Regions from separate parts of the Brevibacterium koreense genome, predicted to be linked through region 3. Evidence: predicted binding sites of a transcription regulator. Region 3 holds the regulator's gene; each other region holds the start of a gene.
What was found. The regulator LexA, encoded in region 3, represses DNA repair genes until DNA is damaged. The targets are predictions, from matches to a motif close to TCGAACANNTGTTCGA.
Positions count from the first base shown of each region.

Region 1: AAFP32_RS08530 (HNH endonuclease signature motif containing protein) is a predicted target of LexA. The motif match lies at 1,602-1,617, and genes of this name have one in related genera.
Region 2: AAFP32_RS11810 (DUF6504 family protein) is a predicted target of LexA. The motif match lies at 3,661-3,676, and genes of this name have one in related genera.

Region 1 is NZ_CP158281.1:1,834,235-1,839,420, forward strand. Features, by position in the region: gene AAFP32_RS08530 (HNH endonuclease signature motif containing protein) at 1-1,438, opposite strand, end outside; gene AAFP32_RS08535 (class I SAM-dependent methyltransferase) at 1,700-2,443, shown strand; gene AAFP32_RS08540 (tRNA (cytidine(34)-2'-O)-methyltransferase) at 2,459-2,923, shown strand; gene AAFP32_RS08545 (PfkB family carbohydrate kinase) at 2,969-3,793, shown strand; gene AAFP32_RS08550 (type B 50S ribosomal protein L31) at 3,922-4,176, opposite strand; gene AAFP32_RS08555 (YbaK/EbsC family protein) at 4,353-4,904, shown strand; gene AAFP32_RS08560 (phosphatase) at 4,914-5,186, opposite strand, start outside.
Region 2 is NZ_CP158281.1:2,587,421-2,592,606, reverse strand. Features, by position in the region: gene mobF (MobF family relaxase) at 1-3,572, shown strand, start outside; gene AAFP32_RS11810 (DUF6504 family protein) at 3,694-3,990, shown strand; gene AAFP32_RS11805 (DNA polymerase III subunit alpha) at 3,998-5,186, shown strand, end outside.
Region 3 is NZ_CP158281.1:2,274,717-2,279,902, forward strand. Features, by position in the region: gene priA (bifunctional 1-(5-phosphoribosyl)-5-((5-phosphoribosylamino)methylideneamino)imidazole-4-carboxamide isomerase/phosphoribosylanthranilate isomerase PriA) at 1-56, opposite strand, end outside; gene hisH (imidazole glycerol phosphate synthase subunit HisH) at 148-777, opposite strand; gene AAFP32_RS10425 (hypothetical protein) at 774-1,376, opposite strand; gene hisB (imidazoleglycerol-phosphate dehydratase HisB) at 1,373-1,969, opposite strand; gene AAFP32_RS10435 (histidinol-phosphate transaminase) at 1,999-3,108, opposite strand; gene AAFP32_RS10440 (LysM peptidoglycan-binding domain-containing protein) at 3,142-3,474, opposite strand; gene lexA (transcriptional repressor LexA) at 3,709-4,464, shown strand; gene AAFP32_RS10450 (ATP-dependent DNA helicase) at 4,556-5,186, opposite strand, start outside.

The DNA of each region.
Region 1 (5,186 bases), 440 kb from region 3:
CAGCCTGCCCGCCCAGAGTTCCGGCGAAGGGTGCTGAGGTCCGTGAGATATTCAACTCATATTTGTGCACCGCCGTGTGGTGTGTTCGGCAGAGCAGGATGAGATTGTCCAGGTCTGTCGCTCCTCCCTGTGACCAGGGGCGGATATGGTGAGCGTCGCATCTCCTGCGGGCACGACAGCCGGGGAACTGGCATCCCATGTCCCGCGCGCTCAGCGCCAGGCGTTGGCGTCTGCTCACCAGCCTCTTCGAACGGCCGAGCATGAGCACGTCGCCATCGGCGTCCTTGATCGCCCCGCTGATCAGGGCTTCGCAGCTCAGCCGTTCTGCCGTCGCCGAGGTGATGCCTCCGAAGCCGTCAACCCGACAGGTCAGGTCCTTCTTCCGCTCCGCAGGCGTCCCCGCGGGGACGCCGTTGAGGGCAATATCGATGGTCTCGTGCTCAGCGGTTGCAGTATCAACGGTTGTAGTATCAGCGGTTGCAGTATCGGTGGCTTCGGCACAGGCACCGAATCGGGTCACCACCTCAGCGGAGGCATGTACGAGCATGCGGGCGCGGTCGACGTCAACGGTGCCGGATGGCTTCGCCTGCGAAAACGCATGCACGATCTCCATCAGGCACATGACCTGCGAGATCGGCTCGTACAACTGCTTCTCCTGCTCGTCGCTGTCGGCATCATCCGTGAGTGCCTGCTGTTCGAGGACATGCCGAGCAGCGTCGAGCATCGAAGAGAATTCAGCGGCTTCATCCTCGCCCAGGTCGATCGTGATGCGGGTCCGTCCGGGTTCTGTGGTTCGCATACTCACGCTGTCGCTGGGAAGGAATCGGGGAACCTCACCGGTCTCGTTCGCGGCGGACAGCTGGAGGTAGTTGCGAGCTATCACACCGATCTGGCTTCCGGTGGAGACGTCGGCCAGGCGCAAGGCCTCCTCATCGGGGATCCGGCCCACCAGCCTGGTGACCTCGCGCACCTTGGAGAAGCTGACATCTCCCTCCCCCAGGCTCTCCTTCACCTTCGGCATTTCGCGTAGTGCCATCATCACTCGAACGTATTCCCGTGCGGTGTGTGCGCTCACAGCAGCGATGTGCATGACCCACTGGGGCAACGATGTCACGCCCACCCACTGTGCCCACAGACCCCGACGTTCGACCTCATCGATGAGTGCAATGACACGGGCATGACAGAAGGCGATGCACGAGATGTTGCGTCGAATGTCGGCAACCAGCTCCTCGGGAGTGAGATCGCACAACCCAGTCCCGGCATCGGTCTCAGCCTCAGCGCCGGCCCCAGCGCTCGGCTCGGTGCGCGGGGCTCGCGCCTGCGGTCTCGAGTCTTTGCCGTAGTCACTGGGATCGACGCTCAACACGTTGAGAATCTCTGAATCTGCGAACGGATCCGGATCGTCTGCGAACGGATCTGCAGCCGTGTTCTCGACCATGGTCCCCACCTTTCCCCTTCGGCCTCCCTGGCCATTCGGTTCGTGAGTCCCCATGACCTCGAACCGTACTTTCACCATACGAGGCACCACTGACATGAGATCCCGACCAGACTGCATCACACCGTTGAATGGGTAGATTTCTTCCTAATCTGATTCGGACCCGATGTATATCTGTTCTACATAATTTGAATCTCCTGATTGTTGGCGCGTCCCCGCGGGGACGCGCCAATCAATGCGAGCCTCACGCCGTAGGCTGATTGCATGAGCGAAGAGACGAACGACGACGCAGGCCTCTCCCCTATCGGCCTGCAGGATTCACCCCGTGAGGCGGCCACTCGGACCTCCTACGATGCGATCGCCGAGACCTATACGGGCTGGATTGCAGACGAGCTCACGGCCAAGCCACACGATCGAGCCGTCCTCGGTGCCTTTTCGGAGCTCGTACTCGCCACAGGGGATTCCCAGACGCTTGAAATCGGGTGCGGCCCAGGTCGGATCACTGCATTCCTTGCCGCTTTGGGTCTGACTCCGACGGGCCTCGACCTTTCCCCCGCCATGATCGCCCTAGCAACGCGCCACTATCCCGCCTTCGACTTCGCCACCGGCACCATGACCGCACTGCCGTATGGCGACGACAGCTTCTCCGGGCTCCTGGCATGGTATTCCATCATCCACGTTCCCGATGAGTCCCTGCACACCGTCTTCGCCGAGGCGGCACGAGTGCTGCGGCCGGGAGGCCTGTTCCAACTGGCCTTCCAGCTCGGCGACCGAGTCGACCATCAGTCCGAGGCAGCCGGGTTCGACGTCGATCTCGACTTCCACCGCCGCTCGATCGATCAGGTTCTCACAGTTCTCGCTGAACACGGTTTTGCTCCCGTGACCCGGCTCGAGCGGGAGCCGGACCAGGCAGGCCAGTTCCCAGAGACGACGCGACAGGGCTATCTGCTCGCCCGCCTCGACCCCACCGCGGCCACTCCCTTGAATCGGGCAACGCCCGAACAGTGACAAAATGGGTGACCTATGAACATCGACATCGTCTTCCACACGCCTGAGATCCCCGGCAACACCGGCAACGCCATTCGCCTGGCCGCGGTCACGGGCGCCCACCTCCACCTCGTCGAACCGCTTGGCTTCGATCTCTCCGATGCGAAACTGCGTCGTGCAGGACTGGATTATCACGATCTTGCCCACGTCACCATCCATGCGTCGCTGACGGATCTGTGGAACCACCTCGGCGAGCGTCGAGTCATCGCATTCACCACCCATACACACGATTCCTTCGCCGAGGTCGACTACCGTGACGGTGATGTCCTCCTCTTCGGTCAGGAGTCGACGGGCCTGCCCGATTCCGTCGTCGCTGACGAGCATGTGGATCTGTCCGTGCGCATCCCGATGCTTCCATCCAGGCGTTCGCTCAACCTCGCCAATTCCGCGTCGATCGCGATCTACGAGGCTTGGCGCCAACAGGGATACAGCGGGGCTTGAACCCGCGTAGACTTCTGCCCGATACACAATCCTGAAAGGACCACTATGACCTCCAAAGTGCTCACAATCGCCGGTTCCGACGTCTCAGGCGGAGCAGGGCTCGAAGCCGACCTGAAGATGTTCGAAGAGTACGGCGCATTCGGTACCGCCGCCGTGACCTGCATCGTCACCTTCGATCCTGCCGACAGCTTCAGCCACGTCATCGAGTTCATCGACCCTGAGGTCGTGACCCGCCAGCTTGAATCGACGCTGGCCGTACACAAATTCGACGCCCTCAAGTCGGGCATGCTCGGTTCGGTGGAGAATGCCCTTGTCCTGGCCGAGAAGCTGAAGACCAATGAGCTTCCCTATGTCTTCGATCCCGTCCTCGTCTGCAAGGGTGCGGGCACGATGGTCGATCTCAAGGATCTTTTCGTCGACAATCTCGTGCCTTTGGCCACCGTCATCACCCCGAACCTCGAGGAAGCCGCAACGCTGGCCGGCATCGATCCGATCGATTCGGTTGAGGGAATGATCGAGGCCGCGAGGATCATCCACGGTCAAGGTGCGAAGAACGTCGTCGTCAAGGGCGGCGCACGTCTGGCCGGTGACGACGCGATCGACATTCTCTTCGATGGTCAGACCGTCACGACGCTGCGTTCACGCAAGGTCAATGAGAAGCTCGTCAACGGTGCAGGCTGTTCGTTCGCCTCATCCATCGCCGCTGGAATCGCCACCGGACTGAGCATTGAGGATGCAGTTGTCTCGGCGAAGGAGAAGGTCGCCCACGGCATCGCGAACTGCCTCGGCAACGCCACAGGCGTGGCCTCGCTGTTCCACCCCGCGGCACGCACTCAGCCCTCACCCGATGTCCGCGTCAGCGTGGACTGACCGAACTGATTCGCTCGAGCACAGAGAAAGAGAGAACTGCCCCGCACACCGTCAAGGGCGTGCGGGGCAGTTCGCATGAGTCAAGTGTGACGGTCGCAACCGTCGTCTCGGTCGAAACCGACAGGGGATCAGCGCTTGCCGAAGCCCTTGTAGCGATCCTTGAACTTCTCGACGCGGCCTGCGGAGTCGAGGATGCGCTGCTTTCCGGTGTAGAACGGGTGCGATGAGCTCGAGATCTCAACATCGATGACTGGGTAGGTGTTGCCATCTTCCCACTCGATCGTCTTATCGCTCTTTGCGGTCGAACGGGTGAGGATCTTGGTTCCCGATGACAGATCGTTGAACACGATCGGTGCGTATTCCGGGTGGATGTCCTTTTTCATATTCATACCTTTGCTGAATCCGCTCAGGCGCCTGGTATGGGTCGACCCATCCGCCAGTGCCCGAATTCGTCTGCTGGACACGCCCCGCACCGTAGGAACCGGACACGAAGCGACAGCCCAGTCTATCTGATGGACTGGCCCAAAGCGATTCCCACATCGTCTCCTAAACTGTGGTCATGAACACCAAGGAACGCATCTCCGCGCAATTCGACCTCACTCCCGCAAAATCCGTTCCCGAGCTCATGGCCAAGCCCACCGCTGAGGCGATGTCGTCGATCACCGGCGACGTCGACGCGTTCGCCATCGACCCGCAGATCGCCGACACTTCGGCCCTGCTCGACGCCACCGGTCTCGGACCGGAGACCTCGGCCAACTGTGTTCTCGTCGCGGGTTCGCGCGCCGGTGAGGAAAGGATCGCTGCCTGCATGGTGCTCGCCAACACGCGCGCCGATGTGAACAAGCGCGTGAAGAAGCTCCTTGACGTGCGCAAGGCCTCATTCCTGCCCATGGACCGTGCGGTCGATGAATCAGGGATGGAGTACGGCGGCATCGGCCCGATCGGTTTGCCTGCCAACTACCGGATTCTCATCGACACACGTGTGGCCGAGGCCGACGAGCTCATCATCGGTTCGGGCATCCGTGGTTCCAAGCTCGTGCTCTCGGGCGCAGCACTGGCGTCACTTCGCACCGCCGAGGTGGTCGACGGGCTCGCGAACGAGATCAGCTGAGGTCGTCGGTCAGCCCAGTCCTGCCTTGTCGAGAACATAGGTGATGAGCGGTTCATAGAGGTATGGCACAACATCGTCATCGAGGGGAACGGTGACCTCGATTGCCTCCTGTGCCTCGGCGACGAAGAGGGCCGGATCGTTGCAGTCGGCATAGCCGAGAGTGCGCAGTCCACGACTCGATGCCGCACCGGCCCACCCGTGATCGGCCACGATCAGATCAGGCGCCTGATCGCCTCGGCGGGTGATGTCGTCAAGAAGGGCGTGCATGGGCTCGGCGAGGTG
Region 2 (5,186 bases), 310 kb from region 3:
TGACGATCCGCCCTATGTCCGCCGGCCGCGGCTACGAATACCTCCTGAAAACCGTCGCCGTCGCCGCCGGCGACGGCGACCGCGACCTGGGCACCCCGTTGACCCGCTACTACACCGAGTCCGGCAGCCCACCGGGGACCTGGCTCGGCACCGGCCTGGCATCCCTGGACGACGGCACCGGCACCGGAGTCGATGAGGGGTCGACCGTGACGGAGGAGCACCTGGCCCGGTTGCTCGGGCAGGGCGTGCACCCGGTCACCGGCGCGAAACTCGGCCACGCCTACCCGAGCCTGCGCCCACCGCGTGAGCGGATTGCCGACCGGGTTGCAAAGCTCGCCCCGGACATGCCGGCGGCGCAACGTGAGGTCATGATCCAGGACATCCGCGACGAAGAGGCTGCACGGAAGCCCAAGAGCGCCATTGCAGGTTTCGACCTGACGTTCTCCCCGCCGAAGTCCCTGAGCACCCTCTGGGGTGTTGCGGATGCACCGATGCAAGAGCTGCTGGCACAGGCCCATCACGCCGCGATGCGCGACACCGTCGCGATGCTGGAAGAGCGGGTGGCCTCGACCCGGGTCGGCAAGGGTGGGATCGCGCGGATGCCGATCACCGGCGTCATCGCCACCGCCTTCGACCACTACGACTCGAGAGCCGCCGACCCGCAGCTGCACACGCATCTGGTGGTCTCGAACAAGGTCCAAGGCGAGGACGGGAAGTGGAGGAGCCTGGACTCGCGGCGGCTGCACAAGGCCACCGTCGCTCTCTCGGCCAGCTACAACGCCTACCTCATCGACCACACCGCCGACCTGCTCGGCCTGACCTGGGAGCCCGTCGACCGAGGCAAGGACAGGAACACCGGCTGGGAAATCACCGGCATCCCTGCCGAGTTGATCGCGGAGTTCTCCCGACGCTCCACCGGCAGCAGTGGGGGAGTGGAGGGTATCGAGCAGGCGAAGAACCGGCTCATCCGTGACTACCGGGACGCTCACGGGCACGCGCCCAGCCCGGACACCATCGCACGATTGCGCCAGCAAGCAACCCTGGAAACTCGGCCCGAAAAAGAGCTGCATTCGCTGGCTGAGCTCACCGCAGACTGGCGGGAGCGTGCAACCCGGCTGCTGGGCACCGATGCAACCACCTGGGCGCAAGACGTGCTCACCCGCACACCCGATGCGTCCCGGTTGCGTGCCGAGGACCTCGGCGCGCAACAGGTCGAGGACCTGGCAGCGGTGGTGGTGATGACGGTCGCGGATCGGCGCTCGACCTGGACGCGGTGGAATCTGCACGCTGAAGCCATGCGTCAGCTCATGTCCACCCGCTTCACCACCCCGGCCGAGCGCACCGCAGTGCTGGATCAGATCGTGGCCGGGGCGGAAGCCCAGTCGCTGCGCCTGACACCCGAATATGACCGTGCGGTGCCGGGGCACTACGTCGACGGGAGTGGGAACCGCTTCCAGTCCAGCGACCAGGTCGCCTATTCCAGTCAGGAGATCCTCGACGCCGAACACCGCCTGCCGAAACACGCCGATGACACATCCGCGCCGCGACTGCCATCCCGGATGGTTGCCCGGCACGTCTCCCGGAAGATCCAGGGCGTGAGGCTGGCCGATGATCAGGCCGCCGCCGTGACTCGCATCGCTTGTTCGGGGCGGAGCCTGGACCTGTTGGTCGGCCCCGCCGGTGCGGGGAAGACCACCGCGCTGCGCGGGCTGCACCGTGCCTGGACTGCCCGCCATGGGCAGGGCTCCGTGATCGGTTTGGCTCCCTCGGCGGCCGCGGCGGAAGTCCTCGGGGAATCGTTGGGCGTGCAGGCCGAGAACACCGCCAAGTTCCTCTACGAGCACGAGAGAGGCCGGTGGGACTTCCAGCCCGGCCAGCTGATCCTGCTCGATGAGGCCAGTCTCGCCGGGACGCTGACCTTGGATCGGATCGCTGAACACGCGGGGCAGGCCGGGGCGAAGCTGGTGCTCGTCGGTGATCCGGCTCAGCTCAGTTCCGTAGAAACCGGCGGGGCGTTCGGGATGCTCGTGCGCCACCGTCCCGGCCCACCGACGCTGACCGACGCGCGCCGGTTCGTCCACGAGTGGGAGAAGACCGCCAGCCTCGACCTGCGCCGCGGCAAGACCGCCGTGCTCGAGGACTACGAGAACCACGGCCGGCTGGTCGACGGGAGCATCGAGCGGATGCTTGATGCCGCCTACACTGCCTGGCAGCAGGACCGCGATGAAGGCCTGGCGACGCTGATGATCGCGGGCAACGCCGAGATGGTCGCCGAGCTGAACACCCGCGCCCGCGAGGACCTCATCGCGGACGGGCGCGTCGAGCGCGACGGGATCGGGCTGCATGATGGCACCACTGCCGGGGTAGGGGACTTGGTGGTGACACGGCGCAACGACCGCCAGCTGAGTCTCGGCCGGTCCTGGGTGAAGAACGGCGACCGCTGGTCCGTCGCCCGCAGGCTCGAGAACGGGGCGCTGGCCGTGCGCCGCCTCGGCCCCGGAGACCAGCCTGCTGGGGCTGAGCTGGTCCTGCCAGCGGAGTATGTCGCCGAGGACGTCGAGCTCGGCTATGCCACCACGGTGCACCGGGCGCAGGGTGCCAGCGTGGACACCGTCCACGCCCTCGTCGATCCCGAGACCGCGTCCCGCGAGCTGTTCTACGTGGCAATGACCCGCGGCAAGCAGAACAACACCGCCTACATCATCCAGCCCGACCCCCACGAGATCGAACCCCACCTGGAGACGGCGGAACCGCTGACTCGAATCGAGCAACTGCACCGCGTGCTGGCCCGCAGTGATGCTGACCTCTCGGCCACCGAAACCCTGAAGCACGAAGTCGATCGGCACGCATCTCTGGCCACGCTGGTGCACGAGTACGACGTGCTCGCCCGGGAAGCACAGGTCGAGCGGAGCGCCGCCTATCTGGACGTCGCACCCTTCCCTGAAGCCGTTGCGGACGATGTGTTCACCAGCCCGCACTACGAACAACTTGAAGCCGCCATCACCCGCCACGAGGCAACAGGCCATTCGCCCACCCGCGTCCTGACCGCGCTGGCTCCACGCCTTCAACCGACCAGCGACGAAGCCGACCCCGCCGCACACCTGGCGTCGATGATCGATACCGCCACGGCCCAGATGACCCACGGCAGAACCTCGACGCCGGGACGAGTCGGAGGCCTCATCGCCCGCCCCGCTGAGCCCTTGGACGAGGACATGCGCACCGCATTACGCCAACGTGAAGCTCTCATCGACGCGGCGGCCGGTGCCGCTCTCGACGAGGCGGTGGACCATAAGGTCGGCTGGGCGACGCAGCTCGGAGCACCGGGGCCCAGCACCCGAGAGCGGGAGTGGTGGCGGGCCCATGCAGTGACGATCGCCTTGTATCGACAGCGCTACGACATCCAAAGCGCGGCGCCGCTCGGGTCAGACAAAGATGTGGAGTCCCCGCAGCAGGCAGACGAACGGCGAACCGCGCAGGTCGCCTACTCGCGGCTGCGGACGCAGCACTCCTCGAGCTCGCTCCCACGGCCAGAGCGCACCTCTGCGCGACGGACTTCCGAGCGTGGACTGTAGAACGGTCGCAGCAGATCAGAGGCGTGGGTCAGCCGATCACAACGGTGGTGCCCTTGGCTATGTCGGTGCATGGATCTACACTGAATCATCGAACATTTGTTCGATTTGGAGGGAGTGGGCCATGGACACGATGCACCGCGAGGAAGTCGCGACCGTCTGGACGACCTCCTCTGGCGCCCCGGAGCGGTTCATCTGGCACCGTCGCCGTTTCATTGTCTGCGCCCGCCCCATCCCGTGGATGTCCCGGGTCCGCTGGTGGAAGGACAACACGGACCTCGTGGGCACGAAGAACGCCCTCATGGTCGAGCGGCCGATGTGGCAGGTGCAAGCCAAGGCGCTCGATGACGGTGAGATGCTCATCTTCGACCTCGCGGTTGGTGCAGGGCCGCAATGGTCGATCCGGGTCGTCTCCGACTAGAGCGTCCGTGCCCTCCTTCACCCATCTCCATGTTGCCTCGGCGTTCACCGCTCACCACGGCACCGCCCACCCCGAGACTCTCGTCGCTGCAGCTGTCGTCGCCGGCGCTGATGCGGCAGCGATCACCGATCATGACGGCATCTTCGGGGCGATCCGCCACGTCCGCGCGTGCCTCGCCGCCGGGATCGACCCGATCGTCGGCGCGAACCTCCAAACCCGCGACGATAACGGTCAGCTCTCTACGGTCACGGTGCTCGCGCACGGCCACAACCATGGTGCCGGATGGGCCGGCCTGGTCCGGCTCATCTCGGCCGCCCACTCGCCGCGTCGCCGCCAGCACACCCTCCACGGCACCGCCCACCGCAGCGCCTGGATCACCCCCGACCAAGCACCCGCATTCCTGAGCGGCGAAACCGGTCCCGTCGCCACGGTGCTCCTCGGCCCCGGCTCCGATGTCGGCCGCGCCGTCCTCAACGGCGACCGCCCGCGTGCCCGGGCCCTGCTCGAGGCGTGGGAGCGGAGGCTGCCCGGCGGTATCGCCGTGGAGATCGTCTGCCACCACACTCGCCCCGGTACGGCGGCGAGCCTGCAGCAAGCCGCCGACATGCTCCAACTGGCCCGTGTCCAGGGGGTGCCGGTGGTGCTCACCAACGTGGTCCGATTTCTCCGCCCGGACGACGCGATCACCGGCGATGTCCTCGACTCAGCCGCGTTCCTCCTGCCCCTTGGCGCGTTCGAACCTCACTCTGCTCAGGCGTGGTTGAAGCCGGCCTCGGTCATGCACGATCTGGCGTACCGCATCTGCGATTACGCGGGGCTGCGCCGCGATGACGCCATCGATCTGCTTGCTCACACCGAGCGGGTCGCCGACTGGTGTCGTCTCGGCCCGGAGACGGATCTGCGATGGCGACACCCGAAAGTGCCTGAGCTGGAGGCGATCGGACTCGCGGGGGCTGATCCGGTGCGGGTGCTGCGGCAGCGCTGCGAGGCCGCGATCACCGACAGGTACCCGCACGCGTACGGCACCGGCTTGCGCCGGGTGCGGGACCGGCTCAGTGATGAGCTCGCCACCATCGGCGGGTTCGGGTTCGAGAGTTACTTCCTCACCGTCGCCGATGTCGTCGACCTCATCCGAGACATGGGGGTCCGGGTACAGGCGCGCGGGTCCGGCGCCGGCAGTCTCGTCAACCACTTGC
Region 3 (5,186 bases):
CCATCGGCGACGTCAACAGCCGGCAGGAGGACGAGTTTGTTGGGGGTTTGAGTCATTGTGACCTTTCTCAAGAGGCTCTGGAGACTGAGCTGGAGGAATCGAAACGTGTGGAACCGGAACGTATGGAACTGCTGCGCATCGACAATGTTAGTGGCGTTCCTCGCCGGCCTGCGGGAAGGAGGCGAGCCAGTTGCGCAGCAGCCTCGCACCCGCATCGGCTGACTTCTCGGGGTGGAACTGGGCTGCCCAGGTGGTGCCATCCTCAACGGCCGCGACGAAGCTGCCACCATGGGTGGCCGTGGTCACGAGGGTGTTCTCTGGAGCTTCGGTTGCCGCATAGGAATGGACGAAGTAGAAACGCTCTTCGGCCACACCGTCGAACATCTGTGAGGTCCTCGGTGGGCTGACCTGTGACCAACCCATGTGCGGCACGACAGGAGCATCGAGTGCCGTGACCGCTCCGGGCCAGAGTCCAATTCCCTGCGTCTTCTCCCCGTGCTCTTCCCCGCGGGCGAAGAACACCTGCAGCCCGACGCAGATGCCGAGCAGAGGTCGCTGGTCTTCGTGCCAGGAACGGATGAGGTCGTCCCCGCCGACTCGCTTCAGTCCGGTCATCACGGCCGAATAGGCACCGACGCCAGGGACGAGCAGGCCGTCTGCGGCATCAATGACGGCACGGTCGGCGGTGAGCACGACCTCTGCGCCGGCGGCGGCAACCGCTCGAACGGCCGAACGGACGTTGCCCGCCCCATAGTCAAGGACAGCGACCGTGCTCATTGCTTTGCTCCCTTGGTCAGGACCCTGTAGATCCTCCACAGGGAGAAGCCGAGGACGATCACGCCGAAGACAGCGACCAGCCAGGCCATGGTGTTTCCGCTCAGACCGATGGTGATGCCGAAGGCAGTGACGAGCCCAGCGAGGACCGCTACGACGATCCACAGCAGCGCTGTCCGAGCCACAGCGGCCCGCCCCGGAGACATGGTGGCGGCGCTGGCCTGGAGTTTCGTCATGGAGGAGGTGGGAATGCTGCCCTCAACAGCGTCGGCTGACACTATTTCGAGCAGGAGCTGCTCGAGGACATCCGGAAGGTTCTTCAGCGCCAGACCGGCCGGCACATCCGATTCGCGGGCTCCGTGCCGGAAGTGACCGGCGTCGATCTGTTCCTCACTGCGGGCCAACAGCAGGACTTCGTGCTTACCGGAGAGCTTCGAGATCGCTGCGGCGGCCTCGTTGCCTGTCTGGACATCTGTGTCGGCCAAGACGATTCCGGTGAAGTCTCCGATGGGGACGATGGTGCCCTTGATGTTCGACAGCACGCAGGCAGCCGCCAGCTGCTCGGCGACACCGAAGGGAGTCACGATGACGGTGGTGCTCACAGGACTCCTTTGGTGCTGGGTACCGAATGATTGCGCTCATCCGGTTCGACTGCCTCGCGCAGTGCGCGGGCGAAGGCTTTGAATTCGGCTTCTGCAATGTGGTGCGGGTCTCGGCCGCGCAGGAGGTCGAGGTGCACGGTGAGACCGGCATGGAAAGCAATCGACTCAAGGGCGTGCGAGGTCATCGATCCCGTGAAATGACCACCGATGAGGTGGTACTGCTGACCTTCGGGCTCTCCCTCGTGCACGAAGTAGGGGCGACCGGCCACATCGACGACGCAGCGGGCCAGCGCCTCGTCCAGTGGGACAGCGGCCAGCCCGTAGCGGCGAATGCCGGTCTTGTCTCCCAGCGCCTGACTCAGCGCTTGGCCCAGCACGATGGAGGTGTCCTCAACCGTGTGATGGACGTCGATGTGCGTATCGCCTTCGGCCTTGATCTCCATGTCGATCAGGGAGTGCTTCGACAGAGCCGTGAGCATGTGGTCGAAGAAGGGAACACTGGTCGAGATGTCGGAAGAACCGGTTCCGTCGAGGTCGATGGATACGGTGACCGCAGATTCTGAGGTCGTACGGGAGCGTTGTGCCTGCCTCATGAATGGCCTTTCGTAGGAATGGTGGGATCTCAGTTCGATGCCAGCAGAATGCTGGGGTCCTCTGCCAGAATCTCGTCGACTGCACCGAGGAACGCGGTGGTCTCCTCCTCGGTGCCCGCGTTGACCCGAGCATGGTGGGTGATGCCGATATCACGGATCAGTATTCCGCGATCCAGCAGCTTCTGCCACAGTTCCGGTGGGGAGGCGATGTTGCCGAACAGGACGAAGTTCGAATCGCTGGGATAGATGGTGAATCCAACGTTTCTTAAGTGCTCCGAAATTCGGTCGCGAGAGTCGCTGAGCCGGTCCACGTTCTCCAGAAGGACGTCAGCGTGTTCCAGAGCGGTGCAGGCAAGTACCTGGGTGATTTCCGACAGGTGGTAAGGCAAACGCACCAGGCGCAGGACATCGATGAGTTCCGGTGCCGCGATCGCGTAGCCCAGGCGCAGTCCTGCGCAGGCGAACGCCTTGCTCATCGTCCGCGACACGACCAGACGGGGACGACCGGCCAGAAGCGTCATCGCCGAGGCCTGTGCGGGCCTGGAGAATTCGGCATAGGCCTCGTCGACGATGACGATGCCCGAGCAATTGTCATACGCGGCTTCGATGACGTCGAGACCGATCGATGTGCCTGTCGGGTTGTTCGGTGTGCACAGGAAGACGATGTCGGGATCGGTTTTGGCTACCTCGGCGCCCACGGTTTCCGCATCAAGGGTGAAGTCATCCTTGCGCGCCGATGACTGCCAGGTGGCACCGGTACCGGTGGTGATCAGGGGGTGCATGGAGTAGCTGGGAGTGAATCCGAGGACCGTGCGACCCGGCCCGCCGAATGCCTGGACGATATGGGAGAGGACCTCGTTCGATCCGTTTGCCGCCCAGATCATGTCAGAGCTGAGTCCAACGGTCTGACCGGCTCGGTCATTGACTCCGTGCAGATAGGTGACCAGATGTTCACGCAGTTCCTCGAACTCACGATCGGGGTAGCGATTGAGTCCGGCGAAGTGCCCGTCAACAGCCGATCGCATGCTTTCGACGACCACATCCGGAATCGGATAGGCGTTCTCGTTGACGTTCAGCTGCACCGGCACGTCCAGATGCGGAGCCCCATAGGGCTTGAGGCCGACTAGGTCAGAACGCACTGGCAAAGACTCGTTATTTCCCACCGCATCAGTCTAGCGTTGGGGCACATCCAAGGTCTGACCCGGGTGCACCACAGGCGAGGACAGATGGTTGATGTCGGCGATGTCAGACACGACATCGCGAGTGTCACGGTCGAGCCCGAGGTCCACAGCAACGGCCCACAGTGACTCTCCTTCACCGACGACGACTGCTTCGGCGTCGATCCCGATGTCCTCGGCCTCTGCTCCGGCTGCGGCCGAGAACGACTGCGTGGCGACGAAGAATGCTCCGCCGACGATGACGAAAGCGCACACCATGGTCCGAAGCAGACGCATCGCCTGGCGTCCACGAGTGGTGAAACGCAGTTCCTGGTTCTGTGCAGACATCGATTAACCTCTTTCCTTCGTACGATTCCACCCGTAATAGGTAGAACGTCTGTTCTATTCAACATGCCAATCGAACATATGTCCAGTCCAACTCGAACATTTATGCGACAATGAGGGGGAACCAGCGTTGTTGATTGGTCTGATAGAACCATCTCAGGCGGCACTGACACGAGAATTCTCGACGTGAGGATCAAGCGGTGAGGCCGGCGGGAATAGAACGAAGGGGAACGAGCAATGGTTCAGAACAAACGAGGGAGGGGCCGTCCCCGCAATGAGGACGTCGCCAGCGAGATCGCGGCCGCCCGCAGCGATGACGTGGATGTCTCGATTCCGGAAGGCTCCACCGGTGAGGGCGATTTTCGTCTGACCCCGCGACAGCGGCTGGTCCTTGAGACCATTGAACGCGCGGTCGTCACCAACGGCTACCCGCCGAGCATGCGCGAGATCGGCAAAGCTGCCGGGCTCGCCTCACTCTCCAGCGTGGCCCACCAACTCTCGCAGCTCGAACGCCTCGGCTATGTCCGCCGAGACCCGAAGCGTCCGCGGGCCATCGAGGTGGTCAACCCCTTCGAAGAAGAAGAGGCGGAGCGCGCCAAATACGAGGAGCTGGCCAACAACACCGTCCAGGTGCCGGTGGTTGGTCGCATCGCCGCAGGCGGGCCCATTCTGGCCGAGCAGGAAGTCGACGACGTCTTCTCTCTGCCGACCCAGGTCGTCGGCTCGGGTGACATGTTCCTGCTCAAGGTCGTCGGCGACTCGATGATCGAAGCTGCCATCTGTCACGACGACTGGGTGGTCGTGCGCAAGCAGCACACCGCAGACAACGGTCAGATCGTCGCTGCGCTGCTCGATGGGGAAGCCACAGTGAAGACCCTCAAGCGCAAGGCCGGGCACCAGTGGCTGCTCCCCCACAACAAGGACTACGAACCGATCGACGGCAGCTATGCCCAGATCATGGGTCTCGTCGTGTCGGTCATTCGCCGCCTCTGACAAGTCCCCCAGGGCCTCCCGTCGCTCAGTTTCCAACGGACTGTGCCCCCGACCGTTCTCGGTCGGGGGCACAGTGCGTTTCAGGCTCCGATCAGCTCTCGGTCGTCGCCAGGCGTCCAAGGCTGCTCTTCACGAGTGCCGCATCCGTCGTCGGCCACATTGTAGGCATCGAATTCACCAGGTAGCCGCCGTATCGAGCCGAGCGCAGGCGTGAGTCGAGGACCGCCACGACTCCCCTGTCGGAGGTCGACCGGATGAGGCGGCCCGCGCCCTGGGCCAGGCGCAGTGCGGCATGAGTGGCGCTGACGGCCATGAACCCGTTGACTCCCCGATCGTCGGCATCTCTTGACCTCGCCTGCATCAGGGGGTCATCGGGTCGTGGGAACGGAAGTCTGTCGATGATGACGAGACGATTGGTCCTACCCGGTACGTCCACTCCCTGCCACAGTGACATGGTGCCGAACAGGCAGGCACGGTCATCTGCGGTGAATTGAGAGACGAGAGACGGCAGTCCGTCATCGCCTTGGAGCAGGATCGGGACGTCCAGTTTCGCTCTCAGATGTTCCGCTGCGGCGTTCGCGGCCGCACGTGAGGAGAACAGTCCCAGCGCTCCACCCTTTGACGCGGTGACCAGTGCTTCAAGCTCATCCAATGCCTGTTCGCTCAGGCCGCTGCGCCCCGGGCGCGGGAGATGGGCGGCGACATAGAGGATGCTCTGTTTG